Regions from separate parts of the Mycetocola sp. Y444 genome, predicted to be linked through region 2. Evidence: riboswitches for the same ligand, from Rfam matches in the RefSeq annotation. Region 2 holds a riboswitch; the other holds the start of a gene.

Region 1 (11,449 bases), on a different contig from region 2:
ACGTCCGAACACCGCGCCCTCGAGCAGTGAGTTCGACGCCAGGCGGTTCGCGCCGTGAACACCGGTGCGGGCAACCTCGCCGATGGCGAACAGGCCGGGGATCGACGTGCGGCCGTCGAGGTCGGTGGCGATGCCGCCCATCCAGTAGTGGGCGGCGGGCGCTACGGGAACAGACTCGCGAGACCAGTCGATGCCGGCGGCTCGCACGGCGGCGTCGATGCCGGGGAACCGTGCCGCCAGGTAGTCGGCGCCGAGCGCCGTCGCGTCCAGCTCGACCGGTCGGCCTTCCTGTCGTACCATCGTCGCGGCGATGCCCCTCGCGACGACATCACGCGGCGCAAGCTCGGCGGCGGGGTGGATGCCCGGCATGAACCGGGTGCCTGTCGCATCGCGGAGTACCGCCCCGTCGCCCCGCACCGCCTCTGAGATGAGGAAGTTGGCCGCCGTGACGAGGGCCGTCGGGTGGAACTGGTAGAACTCGAGGTCCGCGAGCACGGCACCAGCCCGAAGCGCGGCGGCCGCTCCGTCACCCGTGGCACCCGACGGGTTGGTCGTGTATGGGTACAGCTGGCCGGCGCCGCCCGTCGCCAGGAGCACCGCGTCGGCGTCGAGCCGGAACCGGGCGCCGTCGGCATCCTGCAGGTCGACGCCGCTGACCCGGCCGTCCTCCAGCACGAGGTCGCGGAGGAAGGCGCGCTCGAGCACGGTGACGGAGCTGGCCCTAAGGCGATCGACGAGAGCCGCTTCAATCACGGCACCTGTGGCGTCACCGCCGGCGTGCAGGACCCTCGGGTAGGAGTGGGCGGCCTCACGGCCCTTCGCGAGCTCGCCCTCGTGCCTGTCGAACGCCACCCCGAGCGCGACGAGTTCATGAATGCGCGCGGGGCCTTCCGAGCAGAGCACGGCGACGGCTTCCGCGTCGCACAGTCCCGCTCCCGCGGCCAGGGTGTCGGCAATGTGTGCGTTCACGCTGTCGTCGTCGAACATCACGCCCGCGATGCCGCCCTGGGCGAAGCGGGTGTTGCTCATGCCCAGAGCACCCTTGGTGATCAGGGTGACGGAGTGTTCGGCGCTCGCCGTGAGCGCGGCTGTGAGGCCGGCGATTCCGGACCCGACGACGATCACCCGCTTCACGATCAGCCTCCCGTGTGCACTGGAGGCTTCGCCGCGAGCATCCGTTCGAGGGCGAGGCGAGCGGGTTCGGCGACGTGGTCCGACACGGTGATCCGGTTGAGCACGACCCCCTCGAGGAGCGAGTCGAGGACCCACGCGAGGTAGCCCGGGTGGATGCGGTACATCGTCGAGCAGGGGCAGACGACCGGGTCGAGGCAGAAGATCGTGTGCTCGGGGTGTTCAGCTGCAAGCCGCTGCACCAGGTTGATCTCCGTGCCGATCGCGAACGTGGAACCGGCGGGTGCCGCCTCGATCGCCTTGCGGATGTAGTCGGTCGAGCCGTATTCGTCGGCCGCGTCGACAACGGGCATCGGGCACTCCGGGTGCACGATCACGCGAACACCGGGGTGCTCGACGCGGGCCCGTTCGATCTGCTCGACGGTGAAGCGCTTGTGCACCGAGCAGAAGCCGTGCCAGAGGATGACCTGGGCAGCCTGGAGCGCGAGCGCGTCGTTGCCGCCGAACGGCTTGTTCGGGTTCCACATCGGCATCCGCTCGAGCGGAACGCCCATCGCCTTTGCCGTGTTGCGCCCGAGGTGCTGGTCGGGGAAGAACAGCACGCGCTGGCCGCGTTCGAACGCCCACTCGAGCACGGTTTCCGCGTTCGAGGAGGTGCAGACGATACCGCCGTTGCGGCCACAGAATCCCTTGAGCGCAGCCGAGGAGTTCATGTAGGTGACGGGGACCACGGGGACTCGCCCCGAGGCATCCGGTTCGGTGCCGTAGAGCTCGGTGAGCTCCTCCCAGCATTCCTCGACCTGGTCGATGTTCGCCATGTCGGCCATCGAGCAGCCGGCGGCGAGGTTGGGCAGGATGACCGACTGTGACGTGGTCGAGAGCAGGTCTGCCGTCTCGGCCATGAAGTGCACGCCGCAGAACACGATGGCCTCTGCGTCCGTACGGGCCTTCGCCGCGTTCGCGAGCTGGAACGAGTCGCCGACGTAGTCGGCGTACGCGACGACCTCGTCGCGCTGGTAGAAGTGCCCGAGAATGACGAGCTTCGACCCCAGCGTCTCTTTGGCCGAACGGATGCGACGGTCCAGTTCCTCGGTGGATGCCTCGCGGTAGAACGCGGGCAGTTCACCCTGGCGCGGTGAACCGACGGGAATCAGGTCGCCCATCGATGAACCCGGACCATAACCCGGCGGCCGGGAGTCGAACAGCCAGGGTTTCTGGACGAGGTCGGGGCTGCACGCGGCGCCGGGCGCAGTGCCGGCGGCGATCTCGATGAGCGTGCTGTCGACGGAGGCGGTGAGGGTCATGATGCTCCTTGTGAGCGGTCGGTACGCGAGCGGCCGAGGGGCCCGTTGGTCTCCACTGTTGCCGCGTATCGATAGAGGCGGGCGGGGCGATGCCGGCCTCCTGTCCGAAGCTGCTCGGTCGGTACCACTTGCCCGGAGCCCTCGATCTGGCGCCGGAAGTTGGCAGCGTCAAGTGACTTCTGCAGCACGGCCTCGTGGACCTCGCGCAGTTCGGACAGGGTGAAGGTGTCGCCGAGGAAGGCGGAGGCGATGTGGCTGTACTCGAGCTTGTTGCGGAGCCGCCACAGCGCGTACTCCACGATGAGGCTGTGGTCGAAGGCGAGTTCGGGCACCGAATCAGCCTCGAACCAGCGAACGTTCTCGGTCTCGACGGCGATGTCGGCCTCATCGGAACGCACCAGGGCCCAGTAGACGATTGAGACGACGCGCTCGCCGGGGGAGCGGTCTGTGTTGCCGAACGCGTAGAGCTGCTCGAGGTACTGCGGAGTCAGCAGCGTCGTCTCAGCGAGGGTGCGTGCCGCGGACTCCGCCAGGTCCTCGTCGGGTTCGAGAGGTCCGCCCGGGAGAGCCCACATACCGACGAACGGATCACGGATGCGCCGCACGAGGGGGAGCCACACGGTCATGCGGCCATCGACCGGTGATGGCCGAAGCGCAAAGATCACCGTCGAAACGGCGACATGGACGGGCGCTGCGTGTGCGGCCATCACGAATCCTTCCAGTTAAAGTCACCATGACTATAACTAGACCCATCTTAGTGTCAACATGACCCGAACTGAAGAGAAATATCCCGCCAGATTTTCTCTGAGATGCCGAGCACTCTGAGTGCGCCTCACTGTAGGCTGGGCGAAAATCGAATATCGGGCCGCACACGCGATGCGGGAGAGCCGGGCTTGCCCGGCACCGAAGGAGCAAGCCTCCCTGCCAATCTCTCAGGTCTCTGTACCGCATCGAACTGGCCACTCTGGAAAGTGAACGCCTGGCGTTCCGCCGACGGTGAAAGCCGCCAGCCGTGATCGACGGCTGCGCGAGCGAAACTCTCAGGCCCATGACAGAGAGGGAGTTCCTCAGGCACCTTGAGTGCCGCAGCCGCTTTTTGCGATCGTCGCCCCGGCGACACCTGGAGAACTCGTGTCAGACCCCGCACCAGAACGCACCAGCCCGCTCGCCGCGGTCCATTCCGAGCTCGGAGCGAGCTTCACCGATTTCGCCGGCTGGCAGATGCCGGTGCGCTACACCAGCGATCTCGCGGAGCACGCGGCGGTCCGGAACGCCGCAGGCATCTTCGATCTCTCTCACATGGCCGAGATCCTCGTGTACGGACGGGATGCCGGCCGATTCCTCGACTTCGCCCTCGCCGGACGGCTGTCGTCGATCGACGTCCTGCAGGCGAAGTACAGCCTCCTGCTCACCGAGGCAGGCGGCATCCTCGACGACGTCGTGGTTTACCGGCTCGGTGACACGACGTATCTCGTGGTCGCCAACGCGGGCAACCGGGATGCCGCTGCCGCCGCGCTGTCGGAGCGGGCGTCCGGGTTCGACGTCACCGTCGACGACCAGAGCGACGACTACGCGTTGATCGCCGTCCAGGGCCCGAACTCGCGGACGATCCTCGAGCAGACGACAGGCTTCAGTGAGCTCGGTGTCCCTCTCGATGAACTCCGCTACTACCGGGCGACCGACGGGTTTTTCAATGGAGTTCCGCTCGTCATCGCGCGGACCGGCTACACCGGCGAGGACGGGTTCGAGCTTTACCTCAGGGCTGACGCGGCCGTGCCGCTGTGGCGCGCTCTCGAAGAAGCGGGCGAAGCGCACGGGCTGGTCCCTGCCGGGCTCGCGAGCCGCGACACCTTGCGCCTCGAAGCGGGGATGCCGCTGTACGGCCACGAACTCGGCACTGAGACATTGCCCGTACAGGCCGCTCTCGGCCGGGTGGTCGCACTCTCCAAAGAGGGCGACTTCGTCGGTCGGGCGGCTGTCGAGGCCGGGCCGGCGGACGACGCTCGCGTGCTCGTCGGGCTGACCGCGGCGGGCAGGCGTGCCGGCCGTGCCGGCTACCCGGTGGTTTCCGGCGATGCAGAGGTCGGAACCGTAACGAGCGGTGCGCTGTCACCGACGCTGGGGCATCCGATCATGATGGCGTACGTGGACCCCGCCGCCGCATCGCCCGGCACCGAACTCGCCGTCGACGTTCGAGGCACACGAATTCCCGCAACTGTCACCACACTGCCGTTTTATCGGAGAGAGAAGTAAGCCATGTCGGACAAGACCACACTCAAGTACACCCCGGAACACGAATGGCTCGAGATCGACGGTGACATTGCGACCGTCGGGATCACTGACTTCGCCGCAGACAAGCTCGGCGATGTCGTCTTCGTCGAACTCCCCGCCGTCGACAGCACGCTCGCGTCGGGAACCGTCGTCGGCGAGATCGAGTCGACCAAGTCGGTCGGCGAGCTCTTCGCGCCGGTCAACGGTTCGGTGGTCGACGCGAACGCCGCCGTCATCGACGACCCGGCACTCGTCAACAGCGATCCGTTCGGCGATGGCTGGCTCATCCGGGTGCGTTTCACCGAGCTGCCGTCGAACCTGCTCAGCTGGGACGAGTACTCAGCGCTGGTCGGTGAGTGATGCGCGAGCTGTTCTCTGAGCGTCACATCGGAACGGATGCCGCTGCGCAGGCGAGCATGCTGGCATCCGTCGGCTACGACACCGTCGACGCGCTCGTCGAGGCGGCACTGCCGGAGTCCATCCACGTCGCCGACCTGGCGAGTTCGTCGATCCCCGCCGCGGCCACGGAACGCGAAGCGCTCGCCGAACTGCGCGAGCTCGCCGGCTCGAATACGGTGCGGACCTCGATGATCGGGCTCGGTTACTACGGCACTCTCACGCCGGCCGTGATCAAGCGCAATGTGCTCGAGAATCCGTCCTGGTACACGGCGTACACGCCGTACCAGCCGGAGATCTCGCAGGGCCGACTCGAAGCTCTGATCAACTTCCAGACCATGGTCACCGACCTCACCGGCCTCGACACCGCCAACGCGTCGATGCTCGACGAGGGGACCGCTGTCGTCGAGGGCATGCTGCTCGCGCGGCGGGCCTCGAAGCTCACCTCGACGGTGTTCGTGGTCGACGCCGATGCCTTCCCGCAGACCAAGGCGCTCCTCGCGAGCCGGGCCGAGGCGGTCGGCATCGACCTCGTCGAGCTCGACCTTGCCGGTGGAGCGGAGCTGCCCGACGCTGCTTTCGGCGTTTTCGTGCAGTACCCGGGTGCATCAGGACGTGTGTGGAACCCGGCATCCGTTCTCGCATCGATCAGGGAGAAGGGTGGCCTCTCCGTCGTCGCGGCCGACCTGCTCGCGCTCGCGCTGCTCACCTCTCCCGGTGAACTCGGTGCGGACATCGCGGTGGGCACCACCCAGCGCTTCGGCGTGCCGATGGGCTTTGGCGGCCCGCACGCGGGCTACATGGCTGTGCGCAAGGGGCTCGAACGGCAGCTGCCGGGTCGGCTCGTCGGCGTCAGCCAGGATGCCGCCGGTCACCCGGCCTACCGGCTCACGCTGCAGACGCGCGAACAGCACATCCGCCGTGAGAAGGCGACGTCGAACATCTGCACGGCACAGGTGCTCCTCGCCGTGATGGCCTCGATGTACGCCGTCTATCACGGGCCGGTCGGCATCCGTCGGATCGCCGCAGAGACCGCTCGTCGGGCGGACGCCCTCGCCGCGGTTCTCACGAGCTACGGCCTCACGCTCGCGAGCGAGTCATTCTTCGACACGCTGCGTGTGCACGTGCCGGGCGAGGCTGCGACGATCATCGAGCGCGCTCGTGAGCTCGGCATCAACCTGCACCTCGTCGATGACGCAACTGTGGGGATCTCGGTCGATGAGACGACGACGGATGCCGATCTCCGCGCTGTCGTCGTCGCGTTCGGGTTCTCTCGTGAGGAGCGTATTACCGCTCCGGGTGACGCCGAGTCCACGCGGCTGCCGGGGGAGCTGCGGCGCTCGAGTGACTACCTCACCCACCCGGTGTTCAACACGCACCACTCCGAGACCGCCATGATGCGGTACCTCAAGCAGCTGGCCGACCGCGACTACGCGCTCGACCGCGGCATGATCCCGCTCGGTTCGTGCACGATGAAGCTCAACGCCGCGACCGAGATGGAGGCGATCACCTGGCCCGAGTTCGCCAGCTTGCACCCGTTCGCCCCCGAGGCGGACGTGCTCGGCTACCTCGGCCTGATCGAACAGCTCGAGAGCTGGCTGGCCGAGGTCACCGGATACGACTCCGTGTCGCTCCAGCCGAACGCGGGCAGCCAGGGCGAGCTGGCCGGGCTCCTCGCCATTCGCGGCTACCACCGCGCGAACGGTGATCTGAACCGCACCACCTGCCTGATCCCGTCCAGCGCACACGGCACGAACGCGGCATCCGCGGTGCTAGCCGGCATGAAGGTCGTCGTCGTTGCCTGCGACGACATGGGCAACGTCGACCTCGACGACCTGCGGGCGAAGGTCGAGGAGCACGCCGACGACCTCGCCGCGCTCATGATCACGTACCCGTCGACGCACGGCGTGTACGAGCACGAGATCACCGCGATCACCCAGGCCGTGCACGACGCCGGCGGCCAGGTCTACGTCGACGGCGCCAACCTCAACGCGCTGCTCGGATACGCCAGGTTCGGTGACTTCGGCGGGGACGTCTCGCACCTCAACCTGCACAAGACGTTCTGCATCCCGCACGGTGGGGGTGGCCCCGGTGTCGGTCCCGTCGCGGCGAAGGCGCACCTCGCGCCGTTCCTGCCCGGCCACCCGATGGCGCAGCGCGACGACCACGGTGCATACACCCACGCCGGTGGGCCGGTCTCGGCGGCGCCGTACGGCAGCCCGAGCATCCTTCCGATCTCGTGGGCATACGTCCGCATGATGGGCGCGGAGGGGCTCAAGCAGGCGACAGGCGCAGCCGTCCTCGCGGCGAACTACATCGCCGTGCGCCTCCGAGAGCACTTCCCGGTGCTCTACACCGGAGACAACGGACTGGTCGCACACGAGTGCATCCTCGACCTGCGCCCACTCCGGGAGGCAACCGGTGTGACCGTCGACGACGTCGCCAAGCGACTCATCGACTACGGCTTCCACGCGCCGACGATGTCGTTCCCGGTCGCCGGCACCCTCATGGTTGAACCGACCGAGAGCGAAGACCTCACCGAAATCGACCGGTTCATCGACGCGATGATCGCGATCAAGGCCGAAGCGGATGCCGTCGGCGCGGGAACGTGGCCGGCAAACGACAACCCTCTCGTACACGCGCCGCACACGGCGCAGTCCGTCATCGAGGGGGAGTGGGAGCACGCCTACTCCCGCGAACAGGCGGTCTATCCGGTGAAGTCGCTCGTGCGGACCAAGTACTGGCCGCCCGTGCGCCGCGTCGACAACGCGTACGGCGACCGCAACCTCGTCTGCGCCTGCCCGCCACCCGAGGCGTTCGAGTAGCAGCACCCAACACAGGCAGTCGCACGGTTAGCAGGACGATCTCTCAACTTTCGTCCTGATAACCGTGCGATTGCCTGTTAATCGGGTCATGGGTAACGGGGCTTGCGAGCCCCGGGCAAGCGGGCGAGGTGAGCATTCTCTCCTCAGCTCAAACAATGGGAGGAAGGGACGGGGCCCTGGGTGTGACTCGGATCGACACCGCGTTCTTGCCCCGCCCCTTCCTCCCATAACTCGGCACCCCGAAAACGCTCACCCCGCCCGCCCAGACAAGGACAAAAGCCCCAGACAAGGACCAGGTCTCGGCTTTCGTCCTTGTCTGGGCGCTATTTCCTTATCTCGGGGCGGGGAGGATGTTTTCGGGGTGCGAGTTATGACGACGAACGCCCCCGGAGTGCCCGGCCCTGCGTGTGCAGGGCATGAGCATCCGGGGGCGTTCGTCGTCATTGTCTGAGCTGAGGAGAAAACGTCCTCCCCGCCCGTACCCGAGTCGGGCACCCGAGTCGGGCACCCAGTTGGGCACCCGAACTCAGCTACCGACCTAGTGCGACGATGCCTTCTCCGCACCGTGTCCGGTGAGAGAGCGCACCTCCATCTCGGCTGCGATCCGCGGGTCTTCCTTGACCTTCGAGGTGACCGTACCCAGCCAGCCCAGCAGGAAGCCGAGCGGGATCGACACGATTCCCGGGTTGTTCAGCGGGAACCAGGAGAAGTCCACGTCCTTGAACATCGAGGTCTCCGCGCCCGAAATGACCGGCGAGAAGATGATCAGGATCAACGCCGATGCGAGCCCGCCGTACATGCTCCACAGCGCACCTCGGGTGGTGAACTTACGCCAGAACAGCGAGTACAGGATGGTGGGCAGGTTCGCGCTCGCCGCGATGGCGAACGCGAGAGCGACCAGGAACGCGATGTTCTGTCCCTGAACACCGATTCCACCGGCGATGGCCAGCAGACCGATCGCCACGACGGTGATCCGAGCCACCTTCACCTCGCCGTTCGGGGGAACGGCACCCTTCTTGATCACGTTCGCGTACACGTCGTGAGCGAACGACGTTGCCGCGGTGATGGTGAGCCCCGCGACGACCGCGAGGATCGTCGCGAAAGCAACGGCGGAGATGATGCCGAGCAGAATCGACCCGCCCAGCTCGAACGCGAGCAGCGGTGCAGCCGAGTTCACTCCACCGGGGGCGGCGAGGATCCGCTCCGCGCCGACGAGGTACGCGGCGCCGTAGCCGAGCACGAGGGTGAACAGGTAGAACAGGCCGATGAGCCAGATGGCCCACACCACACTGCGACGGGCTTCCTTCGCCGTTGGCACCGTGTAGAACCGCATCAGCACGTGGGGGAGTCCGGCGGTACCGAGCACGAGCGCGAGCGCGAGCGACACGAAGTCGAGCCGAGACGTGCCGGTCGCGCCGTACTGGGCGCCCGGGTTGAGGATGTCCTCGCCCGCGACGGCGACCGCCTGCCCAAGGAGGGCTGACAGGTTGAAGCCGTTGAGCGCGAGCACCCAGACGGTCATCACTCCAGCGCCGGCGATGAGGAGCACAGCCTTGATGATCTGCACCCAGGTGGTTCCCTTCATGCCGCCGATGAGCACGTAGGCGATCATGATGATGCCGACGACGGCGATGACAACGGACTGGCCGAGTCGATCGTTGACACCGAGGAGCAGCGACACGAGTCCACCGGCGCCCGCCATCTGCGCGAGCAGGTAGAAGAAGCACACGGCAAGCGTTGCGGTCGCTGCCGCGAGACGGACCGGGCGTTCCTTCAGGCGGAAGGAGAGAACATCCGCCATCGTGAACTTGCCCGTGTTCCGAAGGAGCTCAGCGACGAGGAGGAGGGCAACGAGCCACGCCACCAGGAAGCCGATGGAGTAAAGGAAGCCGTCATAACCGTTGACGGCGATGGCGCCGCAGATGCCGAGGAACGACGCAGCGGACAGGTAGTCGCCCGCGATTGCCGTTCCGTTCTGACCGCCGCTGAACGAGCGGCCGGCCGCATAGAAGTCGTTCGCCGTCTTGTTCGAGCGCGATGCCCGGATGACGATGATGAGCGTCACGACGACGAACGCCGCGAAGATGGAGATGTTCAGGATCGGATCACCAACAGTTTTCATGCTCGCTCAGCCTCCTCGAGCTCGTTGCGGAATTTCTCTGCGGCCGGGTCGAGTTTGCGGTTGGCAAACGAGACATACCAGGTGGTGATCGCGAAGGTCGTCACGAACTGGCTGAGTCCGAGGATCAGACCGATGTTGATGTTTCCGATGACCTTCGTCGCCATGAACTCGTGTGCGTAGTCCGCCAGCAGAACGTAGGCGAAATACCAGAGCAGGAACGCAACGGCCAGGGGGAAGACGAAGCTCCTGTGCGTGCGTTTGTGAGCGATGAAGTCCGGTGACTCTTCTATCGCGATGTAGTCGATAGCCGTTCCTGGGGTGTGGGTACCCGTGTCGTCGTGTGGCATGGTCCTCCTCAAGTTCGCGCATCGTCGCGCGGCGCACCACCCTGTGCGCTGGGGACACACTAGTGGTTTGTTGTGTGGCCAAACAAGAGGTGAGATCGCTTACCGAGACACCGCGAAAAACTCGGGGAACAGCGCGACCGCCAGGGGATAGCCGACAAACGACGCGACATCGAGCAGCAGGTGCGCGATGACGAGTGGCATCACCCTGCCCCATCTCCGGTAGCACCAGCCGAAGACGATGCCCATCGCGACGTTGCCGAAGAACGGCCCGACGCCCTGATACAGGTGATAGCTGCCGCGGAGGAGCGAGGTCGACAGGATGATGGTCCAGTCAGACCAGCCCCGCTCCTTCAGTCGGGTGAATAGGTAGCCGACCACGATGACCTCTTCGACGAGCGCGGCGCGAAGAGCGGAGAAAATGAGGATCGGCACCGTCCACCAGTGCGTGTCGAGGGGAGAGGTCTCTATCCCCACGGTGATTCCCACGAATCGGCCGATGAGATAAAACGCAATGCCCGGGATGCCGATGGCGAGAAAGAGGGCGACGCCGCGCCGAAGGTCACGACCGGGCTCGGTCAAGGTGAGGCCGATTCGCGCCGCTCCACTCGCGGATGCGGTCCAGAGCAGGTACAGGGCGAGAGCGACGACGAAAAGTTCGAAAAAGATCCCGAGGAACTGGTACGTGAAATCCAGCCACTCCCGCTCACTGAGCGAAGGATTGAGGCTTGCGCTCTGTTCGGACAGGGGGACGTCTGACGTCAATCGCGCTGTCAGCGACACAAGCGAGTAGACGGCGGATGCACCGACGGAGAGACCGAGAACTATGGCGATTTCCCACCACGCACGCCTGGCCGGGGTTGTCACCATCGCATCTCCCTACCGTCCCTGAGGCCATCCTTGCCGAAGAATTGCGCAGAAGACGCCTTTGGAGCAGAAAATGTGCGAATTCGCCAATAATTCGCAGATCACGTTTCCGGTAAGTAACGATTCACCCGACAAATTTGCAGATGGGCGCACCGCTACCTATGGTTCTTGTATCCAGCACCGCAGTCG
Region 2 (11,449 bases):
ATCTGCCGCTGACCGCGCGGTTGTTGCCGGGGTGGGTAAACGTGGCCCATCGAGCTTTCGCTGGACTCCCGGCCTCATAGGAGGTCTGGGTCTTTTCGCTGTTGTCGTGGCCATTGCCATCATCGCACCGATGACAATGTCAACAGCTGCGAGCGAGGTTACGAACCAGACAAACCTTCCGGCGTCAGGCGAGCACCCTCTGGGGACCGACAGCTTCGGCCGTGACCTGCTGGCGCGGGCACTTGTCGCCACCCAGTTGAGCCTCATCATGACCCTGCTCGCCACGGCGATTTCCGTTGTGGCCGGCGTCCTCATCGGTACGTCGATCTGGATCGCACCCCGCCGGGTTCGTGAGGCGTCACTGAGGGTTCTCGAGACCGTCGTCTCATACCCGGAATTGCTCGTCGCCATTGTCATTGCCGCTATCCTCGGGTCAGGTTCGTGGCAGCTTGTTTTGGCCATCGGAATTGCGAACATCCCGTCGATCGCGCGATTGACGGCCAACCTCGCAGCATCCGTTTATCAACGCGACTTCGTTGTGACCGCGAGACTTCTCGGTGTCCCCAACCGGCTCATCATCACCAAGCATCTTCTGCCGAACATGGCGGAACCCCTTTTGATTCAGGTGGCGTCCAGCTTCTCGGTCGGCCTCGTTTCGATGTCTGCGTTGTCATTTGTAGGCCTTGGCGTGCAAACCCCCGAGTACGACCTTGGTCGCCTTCTCGCCGACTCGCTTCCCGCGATCTACTCACGCCCGATCGAAGTTGTCGGCCCGACAGTGATGATCATCCTGATGTCGCTCGCGGCGATGCTCATCGGCGACGGCCTTGCGGCCGCGGCCGATCCCCGGAGTTCGAAAGTGCGCTTGCGTGCTCCGAAGATCGCCGGCGGCTCTGCTCCCCGCACGTCGAGCGACTCGTTGGTGAATGTCGACAAGCTCTCGGTCGTCCGCTCAGATGGTGAGGAACTCGTTCACGGGATCTCGTTCTCGATTGCACGGGGAGAGATTCTCGGGGTCGTCGGCGAATCGGGAAGTGGTAAGTCTCTGACAGCCATGGCCCTGGCCAGGCTGCTTCCGGATGGGCTGAGCGCCAGCGCAACGGAATTGCGCATTGGCGACATGGACATGCTCGCCGGTTCCGTCTCACAGAAGCAGCTGGCTACCTCGGTTGCGCTGGTTTATCAGGACCCGGGAACGACGTTCAACCCGGCCCTCATTATGAATTCTCAGCTGACCGAGGTTCTTCGGGTGCACAAGAAGCAGTCAAAGAAACAGGCGCGCAGAGTAATTATGGAGATGCTGGCCAAGGTGCACATCGTGCGTCCTGAACGACTCCTGCACTCCCACCCCTTCGAGCTGTCGGGCGGAATGAGGCAGAGGGCCATGATCGCGTCTGCACTCGCCACCGACCCCGTTCTCATCGTCGCAGACGAACCGACGACCGCACTCGATGTGACGGTGCAAGCCGAGATTCTTCGGGAGTTCCGCCGAATCAATAAAACACAGTCGACCTCGATGCTGTTCATCTCGCATGACATCGGAGTTGTCGAGGCGCTGTGTGACCGCGTTCTGGTGATGAAGGACGGCGCGATTGTCGAGGTTGTGAATCGAAATGATCTCGCAGCGGGAAATGTGACGCACCCGTATACGAAGATGTTGCTCGAAACCGTGCCCCGCTTGAGCGACGAAAGAAAGGTTCGCCCGTGACCGACGAATCGAGGGACGCTCTGCGCGTCGAAGGCGTGACAGTGAAGTTTGGCCACGGTGCCAACGCATCCGTCGCACTGAACAATGTCGACCTCAGCGTTCCACACGGCCGGACCGTCGGCCTTGTTGGTGAATCCGGGTCAGGCAAGTCGACGCTCGCGAAGGCAATCCTCGGAATCGTTCCCGTGACGTCCGGCGAGATCGTCTTCGACGGCCGCACCGTGTCGTCGATGTCGGCGAAGGAACGGGTTCAGTTCCGCCGACGGGTGCAGATGATCCCCCAGGATCCGTACTCCTCGCTTAACCCGAGGCGAACGATCGGTGAGGCGCTCGCTGAAGCGATCGATCCGGTGCGCCAGAACGTACGAAAGCACCGCGAGGCGATCGAGAGTGCGCTCAGCGACGTTCGGTTGCCGATCGATTCAATCGCGCGATATCCCCACGAGTTCTCCGGAGGGCAGCGGCAGAGAATCGCCATCGCGCGCGCCCTCATCACCAACCCGGAAATCGTGATCGCGGACGAGATCACTTCGGCGCTCGACGTTTCAGTGCAGGCGGAAGTCCTCCAGCTCATCGACCGTCTTCGTGTCGAGAAGAATCTCACGATGCTCTTCATCTCCCACAACCTGGCTGTCGTGAAGCAAGTGAGCGATGACGTCGTCGTGCTGTTCCGGGGCGACGTCGTAGAGTCGGCTCCGGCGGAACAGTTGTTCACACACGCCGCCCACAGTTACACACGGGCCTTGCTCGCTGCCGTTCCGGGTGCACCCGGCTTCAGCATTGACTGAGGCAGTCACGGCGGCCGACGTCACCGGGACGGCTGAGCCAGGGCCTGCGCGGTGGCCGGCAACCCGCGAGGGTTTTCTGCTCCACGCGACCCTGCTCGAAGGGGTGGGGGACTCCGGTGTCGGGCTTGACCGGGGTGACGTCGCCGCCTCACTTCTGTGTCACACCAGGGTCAGTGGCACACGCGTCTCCGTCAGCGCTGTAAGCACGCAGTTCAACGACTGGCAAGCGCCGTCGGATGTGAGCCATGCGGTTGCGGCCTCGTTCGCCACGTCAGTTCTGGCCATAACCGACGTGGATGCCGACTGTCGGTTTGATCCTGTTGCCCTCGCGATGCTCGATCTGTTTGAGGCGGGTCGGCTCCTTTCCGGCTCACGCGGTGTGCGATACGAGCAACGCCCGGATCTGAGTTCGGTCGTCGGCTCACAGTTCTATGGCGACGTTCTTGCACTCGAAGTGCGCCTGACCTTCTCGCCGGTTGAGCCCGAACCCACGCCGTCTACCGAGGTGAACGGGCATTCGCCGAAATCGATGCACCTGACGCCGCGTGGGCATCCGGCGCCGGGCGACACAGTGACGATTACGCAACAGGTCACCCTGCGTCCACTCCCGGATTCCGGGTATACGGCGCTCGAACTGGCTGATGACAGCGGAGCGATGCCGGGACTCGTGGTGCATGGGTTCGACGAGATTGCGCTTCGGGATGCTCCGCGCTCCCTGGCGACACGCTTCCGTCTGTCGGGGGAGTCCCCCGCAATTGTCTTCTACCTCGATCCCGGCATGCCAGCCGCGGTGAGGGCCAGTGTGCTTGAGGGCGGCAACTGGTGGCGGTCGGCCTTTGAGGGCATCGGCCTGACCGGCGCATATTCGGTTGAAGAGCTGCCTGCACACGTTGACCCGCGGGATCCTCGGATCAACCTGGTCCTGTGGATCCACCGCGTTGACCGCGGCTGGTCGTACGGGATGACCCAGGTAGACCCGAGGACGGGCGAAATCCTTCGCGGCGTCGTGCGTCTCGGTTCGCAGCGGATCGAGCAGGTGCGCGCAACCGCTGAGGCGGTTCTTGCCCCCTATGCGACGGGGAGGGAATCCGAGGTAGAGCGCCTGGTGGCGGCACGTACACGACAACTCGCGGCCCACGAGATTGGGCACGCACTCGGCTTTGCTCACAACTTCGCGTCCCACCTTCACCCTGTTCCCTCGGTCATGGACTACCCGGCGGCGGCGTTCGCCGTCCGTCCCGATCGAATTGACGTCGACTCGGCCTATGTTTCGGGGCTTGGGCCGTGGGACCACCACATTGTGGCCCGACTCTATGCGCCGGCCGCTGAGACCGCCGGAAGTGATCTGCCGTACGTCACCGACGCTGATTCCCGGTTGGACGAGGCCAGCGACGGCACCGGGGCGACCTGGATCATTCCTGGGGCGCCGCTGGACGCGTTGACAACCATGGAGTCAGTGCGCGCGGTTGCGCTGCAGTCTTTCGGCCCGGGAGTCGTGCCGCCGGGCAGCGACAGCAACGAGATCGAACGCAGATTCACGATTCTCTATTTACTCCACCGGCACCAGGCCGTCGCAGTCGCCAAACTCATTGGCGGCACCACGCGTCGTTATGCCAGTTCGGCCCGAGATGCGCAGTTCCGTGGTGAGAGCAGCGCAGTGGCGCCCGATATTCAACGTCGGGCCCTGAGGGAACTCGCGCGACTCTATTCCCCCGCCTTCCTGTCGATCGAGCCGCGGATTCTTCGCATTCTGGTTGACCCGAGCGCGGGCCGGCTACGGCGGGACGGCGGGATCCAGAGGCGGACCTCCGGTTCCTTCGATGAGGATTCCGCTGTGCGAGTCGGCACAGACCTCATCGTCTCGCTTCTGCTCGCGCCCCAGCGCCTCAATCGGATCCGCCTGCAGGAACGGGATGGTGGCATCGGGCTCTCTGCAGTGGTCGACGTCACGGTCAGAGCGGCGCTTGACACGCTCGATGCCCTGCCAACCGCGGAGCGGTCGGGCGCGTCCGAAGTTATATCGTGGACGATACTTCGTCGATTTGAGTCGACTCTCCGGTCACCGGAACTGCACGAACATGTGCGGATTGCCCTGCTGGAATGCCTTGCCGATCGTCCTGAGTCGCAGCGCGCGAGTGTCAGGCGACGGGTGGCTGCGCTCGAGGACGTCGCCTACGGTCACGACGACGCCCTGCCCGTACTCCCACTTGGCACACCAATTTAGAACGGGCTGTTTCTTACACAAGCGTCTGCGGCCAGCTGGGCGGCAGTTTGTGAGACCCGGTCGATGACCCGCCATCCACGCGAAGTATCGTGCCTGTCACCCACGAGGACTCATCGCTCGCAAGCCAGGCGACGGCGTTGGCGATGTCCAGGGCGCTTCCCGGCCGACCGAGCGGATTTGCGCCGACGATGCTCGAATACTCATCGGTCACGGGATTAACGTCGCTGTCAACGGGGACGAAGCCCGGAGCAACCGCGTTGACGCGAATCCGGTGAGCGCCGAGTTCGAGCGCAGCTGACTTGGTGAGCATGTCGACAGCGGTTTTCGATGTGCTGTACGCCGACGATCCCGGGCGTGAACGCTCGGCCGCCGTTGAGCTGATATTGATGACGGATGCTTCGCGGCCAGCTTCGATCGCCAACCGGGCAAGCGCAACGATCGCGAGCATGGGAGCTCGAACGTTGATGTCCTGCACAGCATCCCATGTGGCGGCATCCAGTTCGAGAAATGGCGTGGACGGGTAGATCCCGGCAACGTTGACGAGAACGTCGACTGGCGATACCGACCAGGCGTCACGGACGACGGTTCCCGGTGCCTCCGGCTCGCGCAGGTCCGCAACGAAGTGTGACACGCGAACCGAGGTTGCATCCCGGATGTCCTGTGCGGCGGCGGCAACCGCTTCAGCTCGATAGTCGACGAGTGAGACGTCGGCGCCCTGCTCGGCGAACCTCCGCGCCGTTGCGAGGCCGAGTCCGCTCGCTGCACCGGTGACGAGAACATGTGAGGGCATCAGCTTTCCTTTGGTGTCGTGTTGCTGGTGAATCGGGCGAGGTCGCCGTGCGTCGTTATCCAGACGTCGGAGTGCGACCTGATGTGGGTCAGGAGGGCATCGAGCATTGCGATGCGCGAGCGATGCCCGATCACGTGGGGGTGCATGGTCAGTTGGAAGACGCCCCCAGCGTTGTACGAGGCGTCGAACTCGGCACGCCAGATCTCGCCGACAGCGACAGGTGGCGTGTACGGCCGAAGCGCGGTAGCCCGGTCCATTCCGAAGTACGGCACGTCGTCGCGAATCCACTCGACGGGGATCTCGACGATTCCGGTGGGGTCGCCGTGTTCGAGCAGCTCATACGGCTCATCGTCGGCCATCAGCGACGAGTCGTATGAGAAACCGAGCTCACGGAGAACACCGAGCGTGTCGGGTGAGAAGTCCCAGGACGGAGTGCGGATCCCCGTCGGGCGCACGCCGGCCTGTGCGGTGAGTACCTCGAGCGCCCTCGTCAGCAGATCGAGTTCGTCGGCGCGGGCGAGAAGCGAGTTACGTTCGTGGATCCAGCCATGCACGCCGACCTCGTGGCCGCGAGCGATATAGCGCGGCACCTCGTCCGGGCGCAGGAGGGCGCACACCGCAGGTACGAAGAACGTTGCGGGGACGGCGTGACGTTCAAGCAGTTCGAGAATGCGGGGCACACCCACGCGGGCACCGAATTCTCCCTGTGACAGGGCTGCCGGTGAGAGGTTCCCGTCTCGCAGGCTCGGCGTTTCGTGATCGGAATCGAAGGAGATCGCGACCACCGACTTCGCGCCATTTGGCCACTCTTGAGCCAGACTCGTGCCGGCACGGACGGCAGTGACAGCCGAGCGCCATCGTGCGTCTTCCCACTGCCAGGGGTGCTGTTCGCTCATCGCTTGGCTCGTCGCGAGAACTGGCCCAGAACTGCGGCGAGTGCAGAACGGATGCCTGTCGGCACGACCGCGTCAGCGTCAGGACCAAAGAGGGCTGAGTGGTTTCCCGGAACGGCATCGCCGCTGTCGAAACGACCGGGAGCATACGCGCCGAACCACCAGAACACCGTGGGGACTCCGATGCTGTCGCCGAGCCAGCCAAAGTCTTCGCTTCCCATCGACTGGGTCCGAAAACCATCGACGTTCTCGGGGCCGAGAGCGGCGGCGAGGTCGGCGACGACCTCTGGCGTTGCCGTTGGATCGTTGTAGTTGCGCGGAAAGCGGTACAACTCGGTGATGGTCGGTTCGTCAGCGCCCGCCGCCGCGGACTCGGCGAGCACAATGCGGCGCACGGATGCGAGCACCTGAGCGCGGATCGTTTCATCGGTTGACCGTATGTTGAGGGTGAACACCGCCTTCGACGGGATGATGTTCTCTTTCAGCCCGGCGTGGAAGGTGCCGACGGTGACGACAGCTGCCGATTGGGGATTGAGTTCGCGCGAGACGACCGTCTGCAGCCGAGTGATTGTGTACGCTGCGACCACGATGGGATCGATGGCGTCTTCGGGACGGGATCCGTGGGCTCCGACGCCGTTGATGGTGACCTCCCATGAATCCGCGAGAGACATCACGTTTCCGGAGCGCAGGGTCGCGGTCCCCGCTGTGGCCGGTGAGAGATGCTGCCCGAGGACGATCTCGGGACGTGGCGCCCTGTCCCACAGGCCGTCTGCGATCATTGCCGCTGAACCCGCTCCGGTCTCTTCGCCCGGTTGGAAAATCAGAACGAGGGTGCCCGACCACAGGTCGGTGTTTTCGGCGAGGAGTTCGCCGGCCGCGATCGCCGACGTGATGTGGGCGTCGTGCCCGCAGGCGTGCATGGTCGGAACGGAGGTGCCATCGGCGAGAACGCCGTGGTCGACACTCGCGTAGTCGAGGCCCGTCAATTCCTCCAGGGGCAGGCCGTCAATGTCGGCCCGGAAGGCAATGGTCGGCCCGTCGCCGTTGCGGATAATGGCGACGACCCCGGTTCCGCCGCAACGAAAGGTCTCCGCGCCCATCGCGCGGGCCCTCTCCTCGATCAGATCGGCGGTTGCATGCTCCTGCATGGACAACTCCGGGTGTGCGTGCAGATGTTTGTAGAGATCGATATAGCTCGCGAGTCGAGCGCCGTCTGGTTCGATGGTGGGGATGTTGGTCACGGGTCAGATCTCACTTTCAAAGGCGGCGGGCACACGTGTAGGATCGCGGCACCCGCTCTGTATCTGACCTGAGAGATTCACGGAAAGGTCGTTCCCGCTTGCACCGTCGGTGTGGACCCATGGGGTTCCACTTTCCAGAGTTCCCGAATTCTGCCTGTCCTTTAGCCTGAGAGCTCTTGGGCGTTTTCCCCTTCGGCGCCGGTTCCAGTCCGGTCTCTCCAGGCGGTATTCATTGGGAGATGTGAAGTTATGAATTTAGTCAATCAGCATAGTGTTTCAGTCCAGTGACGGGTGCGATGCCGTCGGATGTCGGTTATCGGCTCCCGCCGGTTACGACGAGCCTCTCGCCCCGCAGCTCACCGCGCCGCTCCTCGGTGATGAACGCCGAGTTGATCGCATTCGTGGCCAGCGTGTCGAGGTCAGCGGCCGACAAACCGAGCGCCGCTTCGACCTCGCGATAGTTGTCATCGATGTAACCGCCGAAGTACGCGGGATCGTCGGAGTGAATCGAGACGTTGAGCCCGGCATCCAGCATCCGCTTCAACGGGTGCCCGGCGAGATCCGCCACCGCACGCAACCGCACATTCGAGAACGGGCAGATGGTGAGGGGCGTCTGCTCGCTCCGCAGGCGCTCGACCAGCACCGGGTCGTCCAGCGAACGGATGCCGTGATCGATGCGTTCAGCCCCCAACACGTCGAGTGCCTCAAGAACGTACTCCGCCGGGCCCTCTTCGCCAGCGTGCGCAACGGTGCGGAGTCCCAGTTCGCGGGCTCGCTCGAACACGTCGGCGAACAGGTGCGGCGGGTAGCCGACCTCGGCCGAATCGAGTCCGACGCCGAGCAGGTCGCCTGCCCGGTGTGCGGTTGACTCGAGGGTTGCCGCGGCCTCGGTGACCGGGCGGTCACGAAGGAAGCACAGGATGAGTCCGGCTGTCACCCCGAGATCGTGGTGCGCGGCCGCGATGCCGTCGAGCAGCCCATCGATGACGTCGTCGATGGGCACGCCCCTGAGGGTGTGCGTCTGCGGGTCGAAGAAGATCTCGGCGTGAGCGACACCGGCCACAGCTGCCCGCCGGAGGTACGCGAGCATCAGGTCGCGGAAGTCCTCGGGGGTGCGGAGAACCGCACAGCACTCGTAGTACAGGTCAAGGAACGAGGGGAGGTCATCGAACTGCATCAGCTCGCGCAGCGCGGCGACGCTGGCGTAGGGGAGCCGGATGTTGTTTCGGGCCGCGAGGTCGAACACCATTTCTGGTTCGAGGGTGCCTTCGATATGGACGTGCAGTTCGACGAGCGGTTTCATGCCTTGCCTTATTCGGTGGAGCTCTGCCTCAGGGCGGCGAGCCGGGTGGCGACATCGGCGAACGGAAGCCCGTTCACCCGGTCGAGTGTGGTGACGAGGTCCGCGTCGATCGACGCAAACCCCCCAACCGCTCCCGCCATGCCGACGGCCATGGCCCCGATCGTGTCGGTATCGCCACCGAGGTTGGCAGCGAGGAGCGCGCAGCGGTGCGGATCAGCCTGTGCCCTGACAGCGAGGGCAATCGCGGCCGGTACGGACTCCGTGGTTTCCGTACCACTGCCGACAATATTGTAGATGTTCTCGAGAAACGCATCGTCGTCGATGCCCATGCCCGCGAGCGTGATTCCCCATTCGGCGCGTGCGGTCAGTGACGCTCCAGCAACGTCTTCGCCCCGCTGCATCCCTCGATATCCCGCATCGAGAGCTGCTTTCGCCGCGGTCTCGACGGTTGCGGCGACGGCCGAATCTGCCGTGAGCGCCGATGTAATCGCACTGTCGATATAGCCGGCCACCATCGCGGCCCCGGCGATGGCGATGTTGGTCCCGTGGGCAATGCGGCACGACGCCTCGACCTGGTCGACGAGGGCATCCAGGTCTCCACCCCGCATGCCGACGATGCCGATGGGCGCAATCCGCATGGCGGCGCCGTTTGTCGTTCCTGCCACCCCGGTGGCCGTGGCATCCGCACCGTTGCGGAGGGCCGTAATCACCCGGGCGCTTGTCGGTCCGAGGAAGTGCCCTTCTGACGCGCCGACCCGGTCCGCCCAGGCGACGAGGTCCCTGGCGAGCGTGACCACGTCGACGGTTCCGCCGGTCGAGAGCATCGACTCAGCGAGCATCAGCATCTGTTGCGTGTCATCCGTCACCTGTCCCGCCACGAAACCATCCACGACGAAGTGGCCGTCCGGCCCGTCGAGAAACCTGTCGATGCGTCCGAAGTGGTCCTGGATGTGCTTCCGGGACCACAGTTCTCCCGGCATCCCCATCGCATCGCCGAGCGCTACCCCGTAGACGGTCCCGAGCGCGCGGTCGAGCAGGATGGGGTCGAGGGTCGACGGTGTCGACGTCTGGGAGGTCATCTGGAGGGCTCCGGTCTGGGGCAGTTGACGGTGGCGATGCGCGTGATCGGAAGGTCGGGGCGGATGCTTCTCAGCACGGTTTCGGCAGCGGATGTCGCCGAAACGAGCACGCAGGTGGACGGCCCCGCTGTCGCGTGCACGTCGAGGTCGTGAGCGACAGGCTCGGCGGCGAGCCCGGAGGGGCTGAGGAGGTCGGCCAGTTCGGCCAGGATTCCCCGAGACCCGACGGGCAGGCACTCGTGCACTCCCGCTGTCGCGGCGATGCGGAGGGTTTCCGCGAGTGACGGCATCCGTGGGTCGCCGACGACCAGCCGGTGTTCCGGAGCGCTCAGTGGCACACCGACGCAGAGGATGCTGTCGCCGGGCTCGGTGCTGCCGACCGTGAGCGCCGACGCGGTGCCGATGGCGGTGACACCGAAGCCCGTGGCTGTGACCGCCACGTTATCCTCGGTGGACCCCGTGACGCCGGTGTCGGGGTCTAGCCCCAGTTCGCCGGCCAGTGCGCGGAACTCCGCGATCATCTCCAGGCCACCCGCCCCGAGCGAGAGGGAGAGCGTATTGACGATCAGCGATGGTTTCGCGCCGGCGCAGATCAGTTCCAGAAGCGGCACCCGGGCGCCGAAGTGGGCGACTGTCCTGTTCTCGGTGAGAAAAGTGTCTCCGGGCAGTTCACCGATCCCTCCGACCGAATCGCAGGCCACGACGATCGTCGTGTCTCCGGGGCCGGGCAGAAGGGTCAGGTCGCGGAGCCTTCGGGGTACGGATGCCGTCACGCGCTTTCCTGCGTGAACGCCGTGGTAACCCTGCCGGGATCAGCGAGTAACTGGTCTGCCGCGTGGAGAGTCGTGACGTAGTAGAACCGGTCCCCGCGAAGCAGGGTCTCGGCGTATTCGACCGGCTTTCCGCCGGAGTCGAACGTCGTGCGATTGATCAGGAAGACGGCCGTTCCGGATGCACACTCGAGCTGTTCTGCCTCGAATTGATCGAGTGAGGTCGCCCTGAGCGTCTCGGTGGCGTGATCGAGGGTGATTCCCTGCTCGTCGACAAGCAGCCGGAACAGGGACTTATCGGTCATGTCGGTGCCGAGCAGGCTGGCACCGATTGCCGCCGGCATCCATGACACCTCGTAGGTGCTGGCGACGTCGCCGATGTAACGGACGCGCACGAGCCTGATCGTCGACAGGGCATCGTCGGGCACCCCCAATTCGCGTCTGGCGCTCGCGCTGGGGGCGTGGTAGCCCAGCTCAACGACACGGGTTCGGATGGTGTCGACTCCGCCGCCGACTTCATCACTCAGGCCGGAGAGAAGCCGAAGGCTGCCCTGGACCTGGTTCCGTTGGACAAAGGTCCCTGCACCACGGCGACGAGCCACAACGCCGTGGCGTTCGAGGCCTTCGTATGCCTTGCGTACCGTGACGCGGGA

What was found. Region 2 has a riboswitch for glycine ahead of AC1C2M_RS07320 (amidohydrolase). Riboswitches for the same ligand answer to the same signal wherever they lie in the genome.
Region 1: another riboswitch for glycine. It lies ahead of gcvT (glycine cleavage system aminomethyltransferase GcvT); the one in region 2 lies ahead of AC1C2M_RS07320 (amidohydrolase).

The regions. Positions count from the first base shown of each region.
Region 1 is NZ_JCAIUB010000001.1:437,448-448,896, forward strand. It holds gene nadB (L-aspartate oxidase) at 1-1,134, opposite strand, end outside; gene nadA (quinolinate synthase NadA) at 1,137-2,435, opposite strand; gene AC1C2M_RS02110 (NUDIX hydrolase) at 2,432-3,142, opposite strand; glycine riboswitch at 3,305-3,393, shown strand; glycine riboswitch at 3,395-3,497, shown strand; gene gcvT (glycine cleavage system aminomethyltransferase GcvT) at 3,567-4,688, shown strand; gene gcvH (glycine cleavage system protein GcvH) at 4,692-5,066, shown strand; gene gcvP (aminomethyl-transferring glycine dehydrogenase) at 5,066-7,927, shown strand; gene AC1C2M_RS02130 (monocarboxylic acid transporter) at 8,466-10,049, opposite strand; gene AC1C2M_RS02135 (DUF485 domain-containing protein) at 10,046-10,396, opposite strand; gene AC1C2M_RS02140 (CPBP family intramembrane glutamic endopeptidase) at 10,496-11,263, opposite strand.
Region 2 is NZ_JCAIUB010000002.1:108,267-119,715, forward strand. It holds gene AC1C2M_RS07295 (dipeptide/oligopeptide/nickel ABC transporter permease/ATP-binding protein) at 1-1,708, shown strand, start outside; gene AC1C2M_RS07300 (ABC transporter ATP-binding protein) at 1,705-2,496, shown strand; gene AC1C2M_RS07305 (zinc-dependent metalloprotease) at 2,489-4,720, shown strand; gene AC1C2M_RS07310 (SDR family NAD(P)-dependent oxidoreductase) at 4,734-5,510, opposite strand; gene AC1C2M_RS07315 (polysaccharide deacetylase family protein) at 5,510-6,406, opposite strand; gene AC1C2M_RS07320 (amidohydrolase) at 6,403-7,644, opposite strand; glycine riboswitch at 7,789-7,876, opposite strand; gene AC1C2M_RS07325 (adenosine deaminase) at 7,958-8,947, opposite strand; gene AC1C2M_RS07330 (ADP-ribosylglycohydrolase family protein) at 8,956-10,026, opposite strand; gene AC1C2M_RS07335 (hypothetical protein) at 10,023-10,799, opposite strand; gene AC1C2M_RS07340 (GntR family transcriptional regulator) at 10,796-11,449, opposite strand, start outside.